DNA from 3 places in the Allobosea spartocytisi genome. Region 3 is predicted to be linked to each of the others. Evidence: riboswitches for the same ligand, from Rfam matches in the RefSeq annotation. Region 3 holds a riboswitch; each other region holds the start of a gene.

Region 1 (5,012 bases), on a different contig from region 3:
GGTGCCCCAGCGCACCTCTCGCATCGCGAGCGTCATGTAGGCCCCATCATTTGGGTTTCCTGGCGCGATAGAGGATCAAGGCGAAGACCGGCGCGCCGAACAGCGCGGTGACCACGCCGATCGGCAGGATCTGCTGCGGGATCAGCACGCGCGACAGGATGTCGGCGAGGATCATGAAGATCGCACCGATGACGAGGCAGGCGGGCAAAAGCCGGGCATGGCCGGAACCGACGAGGAAACGGGCGGCATGGGGAATGATCAGCCCGACGAAGCCCACCGTTCCGACGATCGAGACCATCACGGCGGTCATCACCGCGGTCGTGGCGAAGAGCACGATTTTCACCCGCGTGACCGCGACGCCGAGCGAGGCGGCCGCGTCGACGCCGAAAGCGAAGGCGTCGAGCGCCTTGGCGTGCAGCATGCAGATGCCGAAACCGATGAAGGCGACCGGCGCCGCGATCCAGAGGTCGGGCCAGCGGACGCCGCCGAAATTCCCAAGGAGCCAGAACATCACGCCCCGCGCCTGCTCGGCGCTGGCGAGCGTCGTCACGATCGTCGCGGTCGCCGCGTTGAAGAGCTGCGAGGTGGCGACACCGGCGAGGATGACGCGATCGCTCGCCCCGCCCGCTCCGGTCGCCAGGAGCGCGACCACCGCGAGCGCGGCGCAGGAGCCGATGAAGGCGCCGGCCGAGACCGTCAGCGCCGTGCCGCCGATGCTGACGCCGAGGATCAGCACCGCGACGGCGCCGGTCGAGGCTCCCGCCGAGATGCCGAGAACGTAAGGCTCCGCCAGGGGATTGCGCAGCAGCGCCTGCAGGATTGCGCCTGAGAGAGCGAGCGCGCCGCCGCACAACCCCGCCATCAGCGCCCGGCTGAGGCGATAGTCGAAGATCACGCCCTGCTGGATCGCGCTGACGGGCCAGTCGAGACCGAAGAGCCCGTTGCCGAGCGCCTTCAACGCCGTCTCCAACGGGATGCGCATCTCGCCGATCGTCACCGCCAGCGCCACCGCGAAGGTGAGCGCCAGCAGCGAAACCAGCGCGACGGCGATCCGCGCCGGCCAGTTCGGGCCGTGGGCTGCGTGGCTCAAGGAGTCAGACCGAAGCCGGCGATCGCCTTGGCGAGCGTCTCGATGCCGTCCACCGTATCGAGCCCGGCGCGGGTCGCTCCGACATCCATGATGACGATGCGATTGTTCTTCACCGCGTCGAGCTTGCTGGCGACGGGGTCGGTTTTCAGGAAATCGAGCTTCTTCTCAATATCATCAGCCGGAAAGCGGCGGCGATCCATCTTCACCGTGACGATGACCGCGGGATTGGCGGCGGCGGTGCTCTCCCAGCCGACCAGCGGCCATTCCTCATTGGTCGTGATGATGTTGCGCGCCCCGAGCTTCGACAGGATGTAGGCGGGCACGCCGTTCCTGCCGGCCATGAAGCCGTCGCCCTTGATGTCCTTGCTGGAGAACCAGACGACGACCGGCACGTCCTTGACCTTTGCATCCGCCACCGCCTGGACCGCCTTCTCCTCGCGCGCCTTGAGCTCGGCGACGAGCGTCTCGGCGCGGTCGGACACGTCGAAGATCTGCCCGAATTCGCGGATGTTGCGATAGACCAGCTCCATCGTGAACATCTGTGTGCGCACACCGTCGCCGCCGCCGGAATTGTCCTTGCCGACGCAATCGGTCGGCGAGACATAGGTGGGCACCTTGACCTTGGCGAACTGATCGCGCTTGCCGACGATGCCGTTGGGGCCGACATGCCATTCGAACATTGCGGTGACGAGGTCCGGCTCCTGCGCGAGAACCGCCTCGAAGCTGGGGTCGTTGTCGGCGAGGCGCTTCACCTTGGCATTGACCGCCTCATAGGGCTTGGCGATGGGCGAGAACCAGACGGCGGTGCCGACGACGCGATCGCCGAGGCCGAGCGCATAGAGGATCTCGGTCTGCGTCTGGCCGATTGAGACGACGCGCTTGGGCGCGGCGGTGAAGGTGATCGTCTCGCGGCAGTTCTCCAGGGTCAGCGGGTACTGGGTGGGCGCTGCGCCGGCCGCGCCCGCGGCCAGGCTGCCGAGGAATGCCAGGACGGGCCATTGAAGCAGGCGGACGAGAGGGCGCGCAATCGGCACAGAGCAAGCCTTATACGAAACATTGTTACATTTCTGATAGGGCGAGCGGCGCGCAGCCGTCAAGCTCCCCGCGACAGCGCGGCCGGCGGTCTTCATGAACATGGACTTCATCGCTCCCCGAGATGACGGATGCGGGAGCTGCGCAGGATGCGGACGGATAACGGCCGCGCGGCCATCACCGACACACACCTCCGGAACACCCCGTCCGAAAGACGTCTTCGATGACCGGGGCAGGTCTCCTGGCTCGCGGGTCGACGCCGGTTCCGCCCGGCCTTCCCGGCGCGGCACGCGCCAGTGGACGATGGACGGAGAGCTCGCCGCTTACAGTTGCGGGGGCAGCCTCGGCTTTGGCGCAACGCGCCTCACCGAATTCCCTCTTAGCTCCAGGCTGAATCTGGAGAACCTCGATCACGTCCAACCTATAAGGTCGTGCCGCACCGTCAAGCTCGGTTCGGGACCATCATGATCGACGTCGATACGCCGACGGCACTGTAGATCTGGGGCCCAGGCGCGGCGGCTTCGCAGACCGGTGTGATGTCCGGGCTTTCTCCGCTCGACGCAGCGTCACTGGCTATGTTGCTGCCCGGGTTTCTGGTTCGCCCTGCCAGGAGATCGGTTCACTGCGGGCGTGACCTTCCGGCAGCCAAGATCTCGCTTGCGGCGATTTCTGCCACGCGGCATCCCGTCTTGATACTTACGTAAGGTAATGTTTCTGAAGAGAGGCCGAGCTGCCATCAGGCGGGAGCTTCCGAAAAGCGAGGCTCATTTCGCTTGTCGCGGAGCGGAACGGGGGTAGCTCCGATTCTCCTAAAATATGATAAGTAACTGATATAAATTAGATTTTTATTTAATCTCTGTCGCCGAGCCGGCGTCGTAAACGGATCGCGTGTCGCCTCAAGGAGCTACTCCCTTTGCGCCGACGGGAACCCCTTTGCTCGCTTCACGGTGCAGTGCACCAAGCGTAAGCTGAATAGTACTGTGGGTTGAGTGAGGGTATAGCCGTGTTGCCGAATGCACAGCTCTCCGCGACAGAATTGCAGGATGCCGCTCAAAGGATCAAGGTCCTGCGTCGGGCTGCGACCGAACATGCTGTGGAAATCGGCCGCGAGCTCCTTCGCGTCAAGGAGCGGCTGCCCCACGGGGTCTTCGTCAAATGGGTCGAAAAGGCGTGCGAGTTCAAGATCAGGACCGCGCAGGACCTGATGAAGCTGGCGCGCGGCGCCGATTCCGATGCGAATGCGAAGCTCGTCGCGCTGATGGTTCCATCGACGCTTCGTGTCTATCTCGCCAAGACGACCCCGCCGGCGGTTCGCACCACCATCCTGCAGCGACTCGAGAATGGTGAGCGCGTGTCCCGCAGCGAGCTGCATTCGCAGGTCGTGGATACGCGCAAGACCAGGATGGAGGCGGTGCAGCGTCCGGCGCAGGAAGGATTCTCCTCGTCGTTTCTTCCCCCGCGCGAGCTTAACGGGCCCGCCGAAGGGAGGCGAAACGACCCGGGCGCGGACCGGGCCCGCAGGGTGGCTGAGCTGATTTTGCGGCGGCTCAGCCCGGAGGATTACGGGCTCATCATGGAGGAGATGAGCTGGGAGGTCTGGAACAGAGCCTTTGTCTGGATGAGAGCGGCGCGTGTTGTGGACGCCGAGCATCTGGAATTGGCTTTGCCCAGTACAGCGACGAATCAATCGTGCGAATTCGTTCCTGCAAAGCTGCAGTGAAAAATATCGAAGTTTTATCGTGACTTACAGCCCGCGTATTCGCGTTGTGTGACTTGCGAACGCCGTCTTTGAGGGAGCGGAGTTCCTGCAAAGACATCAAATGGTCGGTGGATACAGATCGGAAGCCCAATGTCGGTCTATATTGACGAGCGCCAGCCCTCCACAACATTCGGCCTTCTCAGCCTACGCCGCCGCTGGAAGCTCATTGCCGCATGTGTCGGTCTCGCGGCGATGCTTGGCCTGCTCTACACGGTGCTGAGGCCAGCGAGCTATACGGCGTCGACGCAGCTCCTGGTCTATGTGAAGGAAGTTCAGCCCGGCCCCGACCTCGTCATTTCCCTCGGGCGCGCCGATCTCACGCAGGTCGAGAACGAGAGCGAGGTCATCCGCTCGCGCGGCACCCTGGCTAAGGTCGTCGGGGCGCTGGACCTGACCGAGGATTCCGAGTTCGTTCCCGCGGCGACGGTGCTTCAGGGGCTCGCCCGGTGGCTTTCCGGCACGTCGCCAGCAACCTCCGACGAGAGCCGCGCGAAGCAGGAAACCGCCATCGAGTCCCTCGCCAGGAGCATCGCGGTCAAGCGGGTCGGAACCAGTCACACGATCCTCGTCGACGTCACGACCTCCGATCCGGAGAAGTCCGCGCTCATCGCCAATGGCATCAGCCAGGTCATGCTTCAGGCGCGTCTCAACGCGGAGCAGGATGGCGAGCGCTCGCCATTGCTGCGCGAGCGGCTGCAGGGGCTGGGACCCAGCGTCTATGTGATGACGCCGGCGCTCGCTCCGGACAAGCCCAACGGACCGCGGAAGATCCTGATCATCATGGCTACGGTCATGGCCGGAGTGGTGATCGGGGCGGCGCTGGCGCTGTTTCTCGACTTCCGGGACAAGACGATCCGCAGTGCCGCGCAGATTCAGCGTTTCGGCCTGGAGTGCATCGGCGCGATCCCCTTGTTCAAAAGCGGCAAGCCCGCGATTTCGAGCCAGGCTCGGCAGCGTGCCGGCCAGGATCGCCTGCCTGAAGCCTTGCTGGCGCAAACGCTTCTGCGGGCGACGGTCGCGATCGAGGCGGCCAAGGCACGCACCGTCGGCGTCGCCTCCTCGATCGCAGGAGATGGCGCGACGACCGTGGCGCGGCACCTCGCCCAGATGGCCGCGCGCAGCCAGAGGAAG
Region 2 (5,012 bases), on a different contig from region 3:
GGCGCAGCACGCCCTCGGCCTCGGCTGCCTTGGCGACGCGCGCCGTCAGTTCCTCCGGCGTGAGGCCCGCCGGCAGCGGCACGGCGACCGAGTCGAAATCGTCATGGTCGTGATCGTGCTCGCCCTCGCCGTGATGCGAAGGGCGGGCGGCGAGATCGCTCTCGGCCGCGGCACCGAGGCCGACGATCAGCGCCGGCTCGACCTTGCCATGGGAGGTCTCGACGATCTTGATTGCCTTGGGCAGATGCTCGGCGATCTCAGCCTTGACCCGCGCGCGACCGGCCTCGTCGACGAGGTCGCTCTTGTTGAGCAGGATGAGATCCGCGCAGAGGATCTGGTCCTCGAACACCTCCTCCAGCGGGTTGTCATGTTCGACGGAGGCGTCGGCCGCCTTTTGTGCCGCGAGTGCCTCCGGATCATCGGCGAACTGGCCCTCGGCCACGGCCGGCCCGTCGACCACGGCGATGACGCCGTCGACCGTGACGCGCGAGCGGATCGCCGGCCAGTTGAAGGCGGTGACGAGCGGCTTCGGCAGGGCGAGGCCGGAGGTCTCGATCAGGATATGCTCGGGCGGGTTCGGCCGATTCAGCAGCTTCTCCAGCGCCGGCACGAAATCGTCGGCGACGGTGCAGCAGATGCAGCCATTCGGCAGCTCGACCACGTCCTCGTCGCTGCAGCCGGCGATGCCGCAGCCCTTGAGGAATTCGCCGTCGAAGCCGAGATCGCCGAATTCGTTGACGAGCACGGCGAGCTTCTTGCCCTGCGCGTTTTCGAGGAGGTGGCGCACCAGCGTCGTCTTACCGGCGCCGAGGAAGCCGGTGATGATCGTGCAGGGCGTCTTGCCGAGATTGGCGGTCTGCGGAGCGTTCATGATGTCATCCTTGCTGGCGCGCCGGCAAAGGCGGCACGCGCGCGACCACGCCCTTGCGGAAGGACTGCGGTCGTTCTTTCCAGGGAACGATGCCGTTGGCGCTGGCGGCATAGGCCTCCGCCGCGCCGACGATCTCGTCGAGATGGGTGTCGGTGTCGAGGTCGCCGATCAGATAGGTCCATTTGCCGTCGGCGCTGAGCGCGATGGTGCAGGGCCGCTTGCAGACGGCGAGGCATTCGACGGGCAGCACGGGGATCGTGCTACCCTTGGCTGCGAGCTGAGCGGCGAGGCGTTCGGCCAGCGCCAGCCCCGGCTGGTCGTAACCATCGGGGAGGTCGGCGCGGGCACGGCGGCAGGCCGTGCAGACATGAATGGTGAGGTCGCCCTCGGACATCTGGTTTGCCTTTCGCGCGGCGCCCGAAGGCACCGCTATCCTCAGGCCGCAGCCGCGCGGCGGCTCATCCAGGGCCAGAGCGTGCCGACCATGAAGGCGGTGACCAGCCAGAGCGCGGCCTGGATGCCGAGCGACAGCGAGGTGAAATGCGCGGCGAGCTCGGCCGGCACCTTGCTCTCCGGCGTCGGCGCATGCGGCGCCCCGACGAGATGCGGCAGCAGGATCACGACGACGGCCAGGAGCTTGAGCCAGGGCGCCTCGTAGCGCAGGAACAGGAACAGCCCGATCGCGGTGGCGATGGTGGTCGCGAGCCACCAGAGCTGGCGCGCCTGCAGGGCGGCCGAGGCGGCTCCCGGCAGTTCCGGAGCGAGCCCCATTCCCGGCGCGAGGCCGAAAGCGAGGAAGCCGCAGGCGCCCCAGATCAGCGCGCGGCGCGGGTCGATGCTGTCGCCCGCCGCGAGCATGCCGGCCAGCAGCAGCGCCGCGAAGCCGATCGCGGTGCCGATGGTGGCGACGCTGGTGAAGAGCATGCGCTGGGCACCGTCTTGCGGCTTCCATTCGTCATGCTCCGCCCCTTCGGCGTGATCGGCGCCGCCATGGGCGAGGATGATGCGGGCTTCGCCCTGCGCGAAGGCGAGATGCGCTCTCGCTCCGTCGCGCATGGCGTTTTCATAGGTTTCCGCCTTGAGGATCAGCGGGGTGGTGGTGACATGCTGCAGGGCGGCGACGATCAAGCCAGCCAGGAGCCCGGCCAGGATGCTGACCGTGAGAACGCGCGTGACCATGATGGCTTTCCCTCAGTGGCAGGGAAAGGCGAGGCCGTGGCGGGTGTCGTGCGCGGCGTTGTGGACATTCGTCGAGGCCGCGAAACCGGTCGTATAGACCAATGCGATTCCGACGATGAGGGCGGCGGCGACTGCCTTCACCCGCTCCGAGACGCTGATCTGTGAGGTGGAAACCGAAACGGTATTCATGACTGTTCTCCGTAGCCGCCCCGCCGGCAGCCGGTTGGATCGTTGCGGGTCGACGGCAGGTCTCCTGGCTCGCGGATTTGGCGCCCTTGTGCCGCCTTCCCGGAGCGTGCGCTCCAGTGGCCGATGGCGAAGGACATCCGCTTACAGTTGCGGGGGCAGCCGCGGTCTCGCACCGCGTTCCCTTTTCACCTCCTCGCGGAGGCACCGTCAGCGACGATCATTAGCCTTCGGCGGACTGCTGTGCAATGCAAAGGACGTGTCATCCGCGAGCCCTCATCCTGAGGAGCGCCGCAGGCGCGTCTCGAAGGATGCTCCAGATGGTTCCGGAGCTTTCTGGAACATCCTTCGAGACGCCGCTCACGCGGCTCCTCAGGATGAGGGCTCGTGAAACCAGCGGCCGATGCGATGCAGAAAGAAATCCCCCATCTCACCCTCGTCCTTGGCGGCGCCCGTTCCGGCAAGAGCCGCCATGCCGAGGCGCTGATCGAGGCGTTGCCGGCGCCCTGGAGCTATATCGCCACGGCCCAGGCCTATGACGACGAGATGCGCGAGCGCATCGCCGAGCATCGCGCCCGCCGGCCCGCCGGCTGGCAGACGGTCGATGCACCGCTCGATCTGGCCGAGACCATCGCCGCCCAGCCGGCGGGCCGTCCGATCCTGGTCGACTGCCTGACGCTTTGGCTCACCAATCTGATCCTCGCAGAGCATGATACGGCCGCCGCCCGGGAAACCTTGATCGCTGCCTGCGAGCGCGTCTGCGCCCCGCTCGTTCTGGTCGGCAACGAGGTCGGCCTCGGCATCGTGCCGGAGAACGCGCTCGCCCGCCGCTTCCGCGACGAGGCCGGGCGGCTGCATCAGGCGCTTGCGGCGCGCGCTGCCAGCGTGGTCTTCATGGTCGCCGGATTGCCGATGCGCGTGAAATGATGCGGATGAAAAGATGACCGACAGCGAAGATGCCGCCCGCCACAAGGCGAAGATGGAGAAGCGCAAGGCGGTGCAGGACGCCGAGGTCGCCTCCAAGACGCTCGAGAAGGGGCTCCTGATCGTCAACACCGGCCCCGGCAAGGGCAAGTCGACGGCGGCTTTCGGCCTGATCCTGCGCGCGCTCGGCCATGGCTGGCGCATCGGCGTGGTGCAGTTCATCAAGGGCGCCTGGTCGACCGGCGAGCGCCGGGCGCTCGAAGCCTTCGGCGATCAGGTGAGCTGGCACAGCATGGGCGAGGGCTTCACCTGGGAGACGCAGGACAAGGCCCGCGACATCGCCGCCGCCGAGCGCGCCTTCGCCAAGGCCAGGGAGTTGATGGCCGATCCCAAGATCAGATTGTTGGTGCTCGACGAGCTCAACATCGCCCTGCGTTACGACTATCTGCCGCTCGCCGAGGCGGTCGAGGTGCTCCGCGCCCGCCGGCCGGACCTCCACATCGTCGTTACCGGCCGCAACGCCAAGCCAGAGCTGATCGAGGCGGCCGACCTCGTCACCGAGATGACGCTGGTGAAGCATCATTTCGCCGTCGGCGTGAAAGCGCAGGAAGGGATCGAGTTCTAACGTTGCCTCGCAGGTTGGCACGGGAAGCCGGAAGCGTCGTCTTTCTGGGACGTGACTTCGGAGGTCCCGGTCGAGGCGCGAGGATCCCTCTCCTGGAAGGAGAGGGCAGGGCGAGGTGTGGGAGTCGGACCAGTTCCGCTAGTGCTCACAGCGCGGCTGGATTCAAGCCGACCTTTTCGCTCCGAACACCTCCCCCTACTCTTCTCCTGGAAAGGAGAGGAGTTCCCGAGCCTCTTGACGAGGGCGGCATTCGCTCTCAAATTGAATCTGAATTCAAGTTCAATTCGGAGCCCGCATGGCCGACGGAACGCCAAAGCAACCGCGCAAGGCCGGCAAGCGGGAGGCGATCCTCTCCGCCGCGCGCGGGATCGTCTCCGAAGTCGGCTTCCACGAGACCTCGATCGCCGCGGTGGCTTCCGCCAGCGGCGTCTCGACCGGCAGCGTCTATTCCTATTTCGCCTCCAAGGCCGAGCTGATGGCCGAGATCGTCGCTATCGTCTCGACGCGCGAGCTCGCCGTGCTGCGCGAGATCGCCGCGAGCGATGCTCCCGTCACCAAGCGCCTGACCGCCGCGGTCGAGGCTTTCGCCCGGCGCGCCTTCGCCAATCGCCGCCTCGCCTGGTCGATGATCGCCGAGCCCGCCGACCCGGCGGTCGACGCGACACGGCTTGACTATCGCCGCGAGATCGCCGGCATTTTTCGCGCGCTCGTCATCGAGGGCGGCAGGCAGGGGGCTTTTCGCCCCGTCGATCCGGACGCGGCGGCCGCGATGATCGTCGGTGGCTTCATGGAGGCGCTGATCGGCCCGCTCTCGCCGGAGCGCGCGATCACGCCCGAGCGCGGCCGCGAGATTGCCACGGCTCTCGCCGATCTCTCCCTCGCCGCGCTGATCTCCCGAGAAGGACAGGCCACATGAGCACGCTCGACGCTTACGGCTACGATACGCACGAGGTGCTGAATCAGGCGCCGGCGCTGGCGGATTACGATGCCTTCGCGGCGGATCCGGCTCTCGGCCGCATTCTCGATAGCTTCGGAGCCGGCTGGTTCCGCGAGCAGGCGAGCGTGGTCGGTGGCCATGTCGGGTCGCAAGCGGTCCAGGACCTGGCGCGGCAGGCCAATCGCAGCCTGCCGGAATTGCGCACGCATGATCGCTGGGGCCGGCGCGTCGACCAGATCGAGTTCCATCCGGCCTGGCACGAATTGATGGGCCTCGCGATGCGCGATGAG
Region 3 (5,012 bases):
CCATGCCGGGCGCCTCAGAAATTCACCCGGTCGCCGCCCTTGAGGCCGAGCGTGGCACGGGCCTCCTCCGGGGTGGCGATCTCGTAGCCGAGCTCCTCGACGATGCGGCGGATCTTGGCGACCTGCTCGGCATTGGAGATGGCGAGCTTGCCGCGGCCGATGAACAGGCTGTCCTCCAGCCCGACGCGGACATTGCCGCCCATCATCGCGGCCTGGGTGCAGAAGGCCATCTGGTGGCGCCCGGCCGCGAGCACCGACCAGTGATAGTCCTTGCCGAACAGCTTGTCGGCCGTACGCTTCATGAACATCAGATTGTCGAGATCGGCGCCGATGCCGCCGAGAATGCCGAAGATCAATTGCAGGAAGACCGGCGGCTTGAACCAGCCGCGATCGAGGCAATGCGCGAGGTTGTAAAGGTGGCCGACATCGTAGCATTCATGCTCGAACTTGGTGCCGTGGCCCTCGCCGAGCATCTTGTAGATGCGCTCGATGTCACCGAAGGTGTTGCGGAAGATGAAATCCTTGGTGCCTGCGAGATAGGGCTGCTCCCAGGGGTGCTTCCAGTCGCTGTATTTCTCCGCCAGCGGATGCAGCGCGAAGTTCATCGAGCCCATGTTGAGCGAGCACATCTCGGGCGCTGCCTTGAGCGGGGCGGCAAGGCGCTCCTCGACGCTCATGTTGAGGCCGCCGCCGGTGGTGATGTTCACCACGGCATCGGTCGCCTGCTTGATGCGCGGCAGGAACTCCATGAACACCGCCGGGTCCGGCGTCGGGCGGCCGTCCTTGGGGGCGCGGGCGTGGAGGTGGAGGATCGCGGCGCCGGCCTCGGCGGCGGCGATGGCCTGCTCCGCAATCTGGTCGGGGGTGATCGGCAGATGGTCGGACATGGTCGGCGTATGGATGCCGCCGGTGACCGCGCAGGTGATGATGACCTTGCTCATGCGCTTCTCCCTTGATTGTCGGTTCAGGCGGGCAGGATGGCGACGGCCCGCGTCCAGCCGGCGGAGCCGTTACGCACCTTCACGGGCAGGCAACTGATTATGAAGCCGGTCGCCGGCAGGGCTTCGAGATTGTGCAGCTTCTCGATCTGGCAGTAACCGGCCTCGCGCCCGGCCTTGTGCCCCTCCCAGATCAGGGCGGCGTTGCCGGTCTCGGCGAAGCGGCGGGCGGTATGGCTGAACGGCGCGTCCCAGCTCCAGCCATCGGTGCCGACGACCTTGATGCCCTGGCGGACGAGATGCAGCGTCGCCTCGCGGCCGAAGCCGCAGCCGGTATCGATGTAGTCGGTCTCGCCATAGCGGCTGCCGGCGCGGGTGTTGGCGACGACGATCTCGAGCGGGCTGAGCTTATGGCCGATACGCTCCAGCTCGGCATCGATCTCGCCGGGGGTGACGACATGGCCGTCGGGGAGGTGCCGGAAATCGAGCTTCACGCCGGGCTGCAGGAACCATTCGAGCGGGCATTCATCGATCTTGAGGGCAGGGGCGCCGCCGTCCTGCGTCGGATGGTAGTGCCAGGGGGCATCGACATGGGTGCCGTTATGGGTCGAGATCGTCGCGAGCTCGACGGCCCAGCCCATGCCCTCCGGCAGCTGTTCGGGCTTCAGGCCGGGGAATGCGGCGGCAATGTCCTTCGCGGTGCCCTCATGGGTACGGTAATCGATCCGAACCTTCTGGAAGGGCGGATCGGCGGGCACGTCGTTTTCGAGCGGGATTGAGAGATCGACGAGGCGCCCGGCTGGCATCATGCTGTTTCCTCCTGACGTCCCGTTATGCTCTGGCGGCACAAATTTGGACGAACGTCCGACCAATAGCGTAGAACACGCTTTCTGATAAGAGCCAAATCACGCAGGGCAGGGGCGCTGCTCAGGAGGGATTCGATGGCAGCGGCTCCGACGCGCGAGCGCATTCTCGACGCAGCCGAGCGGACATTCGCCGAGCGGGGCGGTGCCGACGGCGCTTCGATGCGCGATCTCGCCGCTGCGGCCGAGGTGCGGCTGTCGCAGCTCAGCTATTATTTCGGCTCTAAGGAGGCGCTGTACCGCGCCGTCTTCGCCCGCCGGGCCGATGCGTTGGCGCTGGCGCGCGGCACGGCGCTCGACGAGGCGATGGCCGCGCCGGCGCCCGATATCCGGGCCGTGGTCGAGGCCTTCATCGGCCCCTCGGTGCGCCAGCGCTTCGCGGAGGGCGTGCAAGGCGCGGCCTTCGCGATGATGACGGCGCGAGAGGCTGTCGATCCGCGCGAATCCGCGCGTGGCGTCCTTGCCGAACATTTCGACCCGACGGCGACGGAGTTCCTGGCGGCGTTCGCGAAGCTCTACCCGCAGGCCTCGCGCGCGGCGATGGTGGATGCCTATCTGTTCATGGTCGGGGCGCTGGTCATGACGATGGCGGCGGGCGACCGCGCAGCGCGCCTCGACGACGAGCGTCAGGCGTTGTCTCCCGCCGGCCTTGCGGAGCTTCTGCTGGAGCGCCTGACTCGCTTCTGCGCCACTGGCATCGATCGGTTGCTGGTCGAATAAGCCGGCAGTGGTTCCGATGCGCCAAGAGCCGACCTCAGCATCCCACTCGGAAGCAGGCATACGCACGGCTTCCCAATTCAAGCTCCCCAAGCTAGAAACGTTCCCGGAACAAGTTCCGCCGCTGGGCGGATTAAAAGGGAACGCGGTTTGAGGCCGCGGCTGCCCCCGCAACTGTAACTGATAAGCCGGTCCTTGATAGACCACTGACGACGCCTTAGCGTTGTTGGGAAGGTGGGGATCAGGCGTCGACCCAGCCCCGACCCATGACCGATGTGCCCCTCGGCCTCCGACTCACCCGCCCGCTCGAGGAGGCCGCCGACCGCCGCGCCGAGGCTCGGCGGTTCTGCCTCGATGTCATCAAGGCGTTCTATGGCTTCGATTATCGTCAGGACTGGCATGCCGACCTCGATAGCCTGGTCGCGGATGATGAGGCATGCTGGTTCTCAGCCGCCAACCGCGGTGTCTTCTGGGTGCTGCGGGACGATTGGGACAGGATTGTCGCGACGGCGGCGCTCTACACCCTCGACCGCAAGCCCGGCCTCGCGAAGGCCTTCGCCAATCGCTATCCCGACGCTGGGGAGATCCCGCAACTGGCGCGGGTCTACGTCGCCGCCGAACGGCGCGGCCAAGGCATTGGCGGATGGCTCAGCGATCTCGCCGAGGCCGAGGCGGTCAGGCTGGGATTCCGCACACTCTATCTCCACGCCAGTGCGGAGACGCCGGCGACGCTAGCTTTCTGGCGCAGCCGTGGCTTCGCCGAGTTCGCCAATGGCGACGGGACAGCCCATTTCGATAAGCGCTTGCCCTGGGGGTGACGGAAGATTGAGGCCATCAGGGCGAAGCTGCATTCAGTCAGCTCAGAACTTGACATGTTATGATATAACGTTGCATTTGATCTGCCCGACATCAGAACCGGCTTCGCCATGCAATCTCCCGACACACGCTTGCCCCTCACCGTGCCACTTGCGGGCGCCGTCTGTCGGACCGAAGCGATAGACTTCTGATGGGCGGCTGTGTCGCGGTTGCGCTGGCCGGACCATGCGAGTGGAAGGCAATCCTGAACCGTCACTGGCATTCCGTGTGGGGCGATCGGCGTCAGGAACTCGTCTTCATCGGCGCCGGCATGGAAGAGGCGGCGATCCGCGCGGCACTCGACGCCTACCTCTGAGTGGCGAGACGCCGACCATCGCCTTCAAGCCCGAGCTCTGTCGCGACCTGCCTGATCCTGCCCTTGCCTGTCGGCGCACCGAAGCCGCGTGACCAAAGCCTCCTGTTGCCTCCGAAGGACATAAGCCGATGCTGACGACGACCGTGAACCGAGCCCGCCGGCTCTTGCTGCTCAGCGCACTGATGATGGCTGGAGCCATCCTCTGCGGCCCATCCGGTCAAGCCAAATCGAAGGGCCATGACCATTTTCACGGCCACTCGCATGGTGCGAAGAGTCAGATCTACAATGGCTACTTCAAAGACGACCAGATCAAGCCACGCACGCTAGAGGACTGGGAAGGCGAGTGGCAGTCGGTCTACCCGTTCCTGAAGGATGGCACGCTCGACCCGGTCATGGTTGCAAAGGCGAAACAGGGCGACAAAAGCGCGAGTGAATACCGCGCGTATTATGAGGCCGGCTACAAGACCGATGTCGACCGCATCGTCATCAAGGGATCGAACATCACCTTCTCCCGTGGCCAGCAACCGGCGAAGGCCGATTACGTGTCGGACGGCTATGAGGTCCTCACCTACGCAAAGGGCAATCGCGGCGTGCGCTTCGTCTTCAAGAAGGCGAGCGGCGACGACGCGGCGCCGCAGTTCATCCAGTTCAGCGACCACGACATCGCTCCCGAGGTCGCCGAGCATTTCCATCTCTATTGGGGCAATGACCGCGCGGCGCTGCTGAAGGAACTCACCAATTGGCCGACCTACTACCCCGCGGAGCTGACGGGGCAGCAGATCGTCAAGGAGATGCTCGCCCATTGAGGATGTCGCCCCATGTGCGGGAGATCCGCGCATGGCTTGATTGCAACTTATCGACAGCGCGTGCCCAGTCCCAAATGAGCGCACCGCCGTTCTGGTACATGCCGCAGGATATTTCGAGCCGTGCCGCGTTGACCGTGCTCGGGACGATCATTCTCGGCCGGCCCGGCCCGCGCATCTTGGGTCAGAATCGCGAACCAACGCCGCAATGGCGGCGAGGTCCGCGGGTTTTCCCGAGTCATCTTTTCTACGATGACCCGGCGCCGTCTTGGCCCGCTATTGGCGGAATGCGAGCGCGAGCGACGTCCGTCTCTCTTCTTCGTGGCCGTTCGGAGGTCCATGATCAGACCGGCGAGGGCAAGTCCGCATCGCCGACCCACCGGTTCATCCCGACATCGACCGCAGCAGCCTTGGCATACATTGCCCGATAGAAAGGCAGCCAGCGCTGCGCAACCGCCGAGGCCTGTTCGAGGGCTGGCTTGCGCCGCGCGAAGATTTCGCGGGCTTCCTGGCGCAGTGC

Evidence for each region. A riboswitch is a leader RNA that binds a small molecule or an ion and turns the genes downstream of it on or off. The one in region 3 is predicted to bind cobalamin.
Region 1: another riboswitch for cobalamin. It lies ahead of IED13_RS27775 (ABC transporter substrate-binding protein); the one in region 3 lies ahead of IED13_RS21125 (GNAT family N-acetyltransferase).
Region 2: another riboswitch for cobalamin. It lies ahead of IED13_RS05650 (CbtB domain-containing protein); the one in region 3 lies ahead of IED13_RS21125 (GNAT family N-acetyltransferase).

What each region holds. Positions count from the first base shown of each region.
Region 1 is NZ_JACXWY010000041.1:14,909-19,920, forward strand. It holds gene IED13_RS27765 (ABC transporter ATP-binding protein) at 1-36, opposite strand, end outside; gene IED13_RS27770 (FecCD family ABC transporter permease) at 47-1,090, opposite strand; gene IED13_RS27775 (ABC transporter substrate-binding protein) at 1,087-2,118, opposite strand; cobalamin riboswitch at 2,337-2,546, opposite strand; gene IED13_RS27780 (DUF3102 domain-containing protein) at 3,126-3,842, shown strand; gene IED13_RS27785 (Wzz/FepE/Etk N-terminal domain-containing protein) at 3,972-5,012, shown strand, end outside.
Region 2 is NZ_JACXWY010000003.1:59,747-64,758, reverse strand. It holds gene cobW (cobalamin biosynthesis protein CobW) at 1-871, opposite strand, end outside; gene IED13_RS05660 (DUF1636 family protein) at 876-1,265, opposite strand; gene IED13_RS05655 (CbtA family protein) at 1,307-2,050, opposite strand; gene IED13_RS05650 (CbtB domain-containing protein) at 2,063-2,239, opposite strand; cobalamin riboswitch at 2,277-2,462, opposite strand; gene cobU (bifunctional adenosylcobinamide kinase/adenosylcobinamide-phosphate guanylyltransferase) at 2,645-3,163, shown strand; gene cobO (cob(I)yrinic acid a,c-diamide adenosyltransferase) at 3,177-3,785, shown strand; gene IED13_RS05635 (TetR/AcrR family transcriptional regulator) at 4,081-4,701, shown strand; gene IED13_RS05630 (acyl-CoA dehydrogenase family protein) at 4,698-5,012, shown strand, end outside.
Region 3 is NZ_JACXWY010000016.1:39,525-44,536, forward strand. It holds gene IED13_RS21105 (SMP-30/gluconolactonase/LRE family protein) at 1-4, opposite strand, end outside; gene kce (3,5-dioxohexanoate:acetyl-CoA acetone transferase) at 15-941, opposite strand; gene IED13_RS21115 (cyclase family protein) at 965-1,747, opposite strand; gene IED13_RS21120 (TetR/AcrR family transcriptional regulator) at 1,880-2,521, shown strand; cobalamin riboswitch at 2,615-2,811, shown strand; gene IED13_RS21125 (GNAT family N-acetyltransferase) at 2,785-3,336, shown strand; gene IED13_RS21130 (GTP-binding protein) at 3,525-3,689, shown strand; gene IED13_RS21135 (ZinT family metal-binding protein) at 3,872-4,495, shown strand; gene IED13_RS21140 (amidohydrolase family protein) at 4,836-5,012, opposite strand, start outside.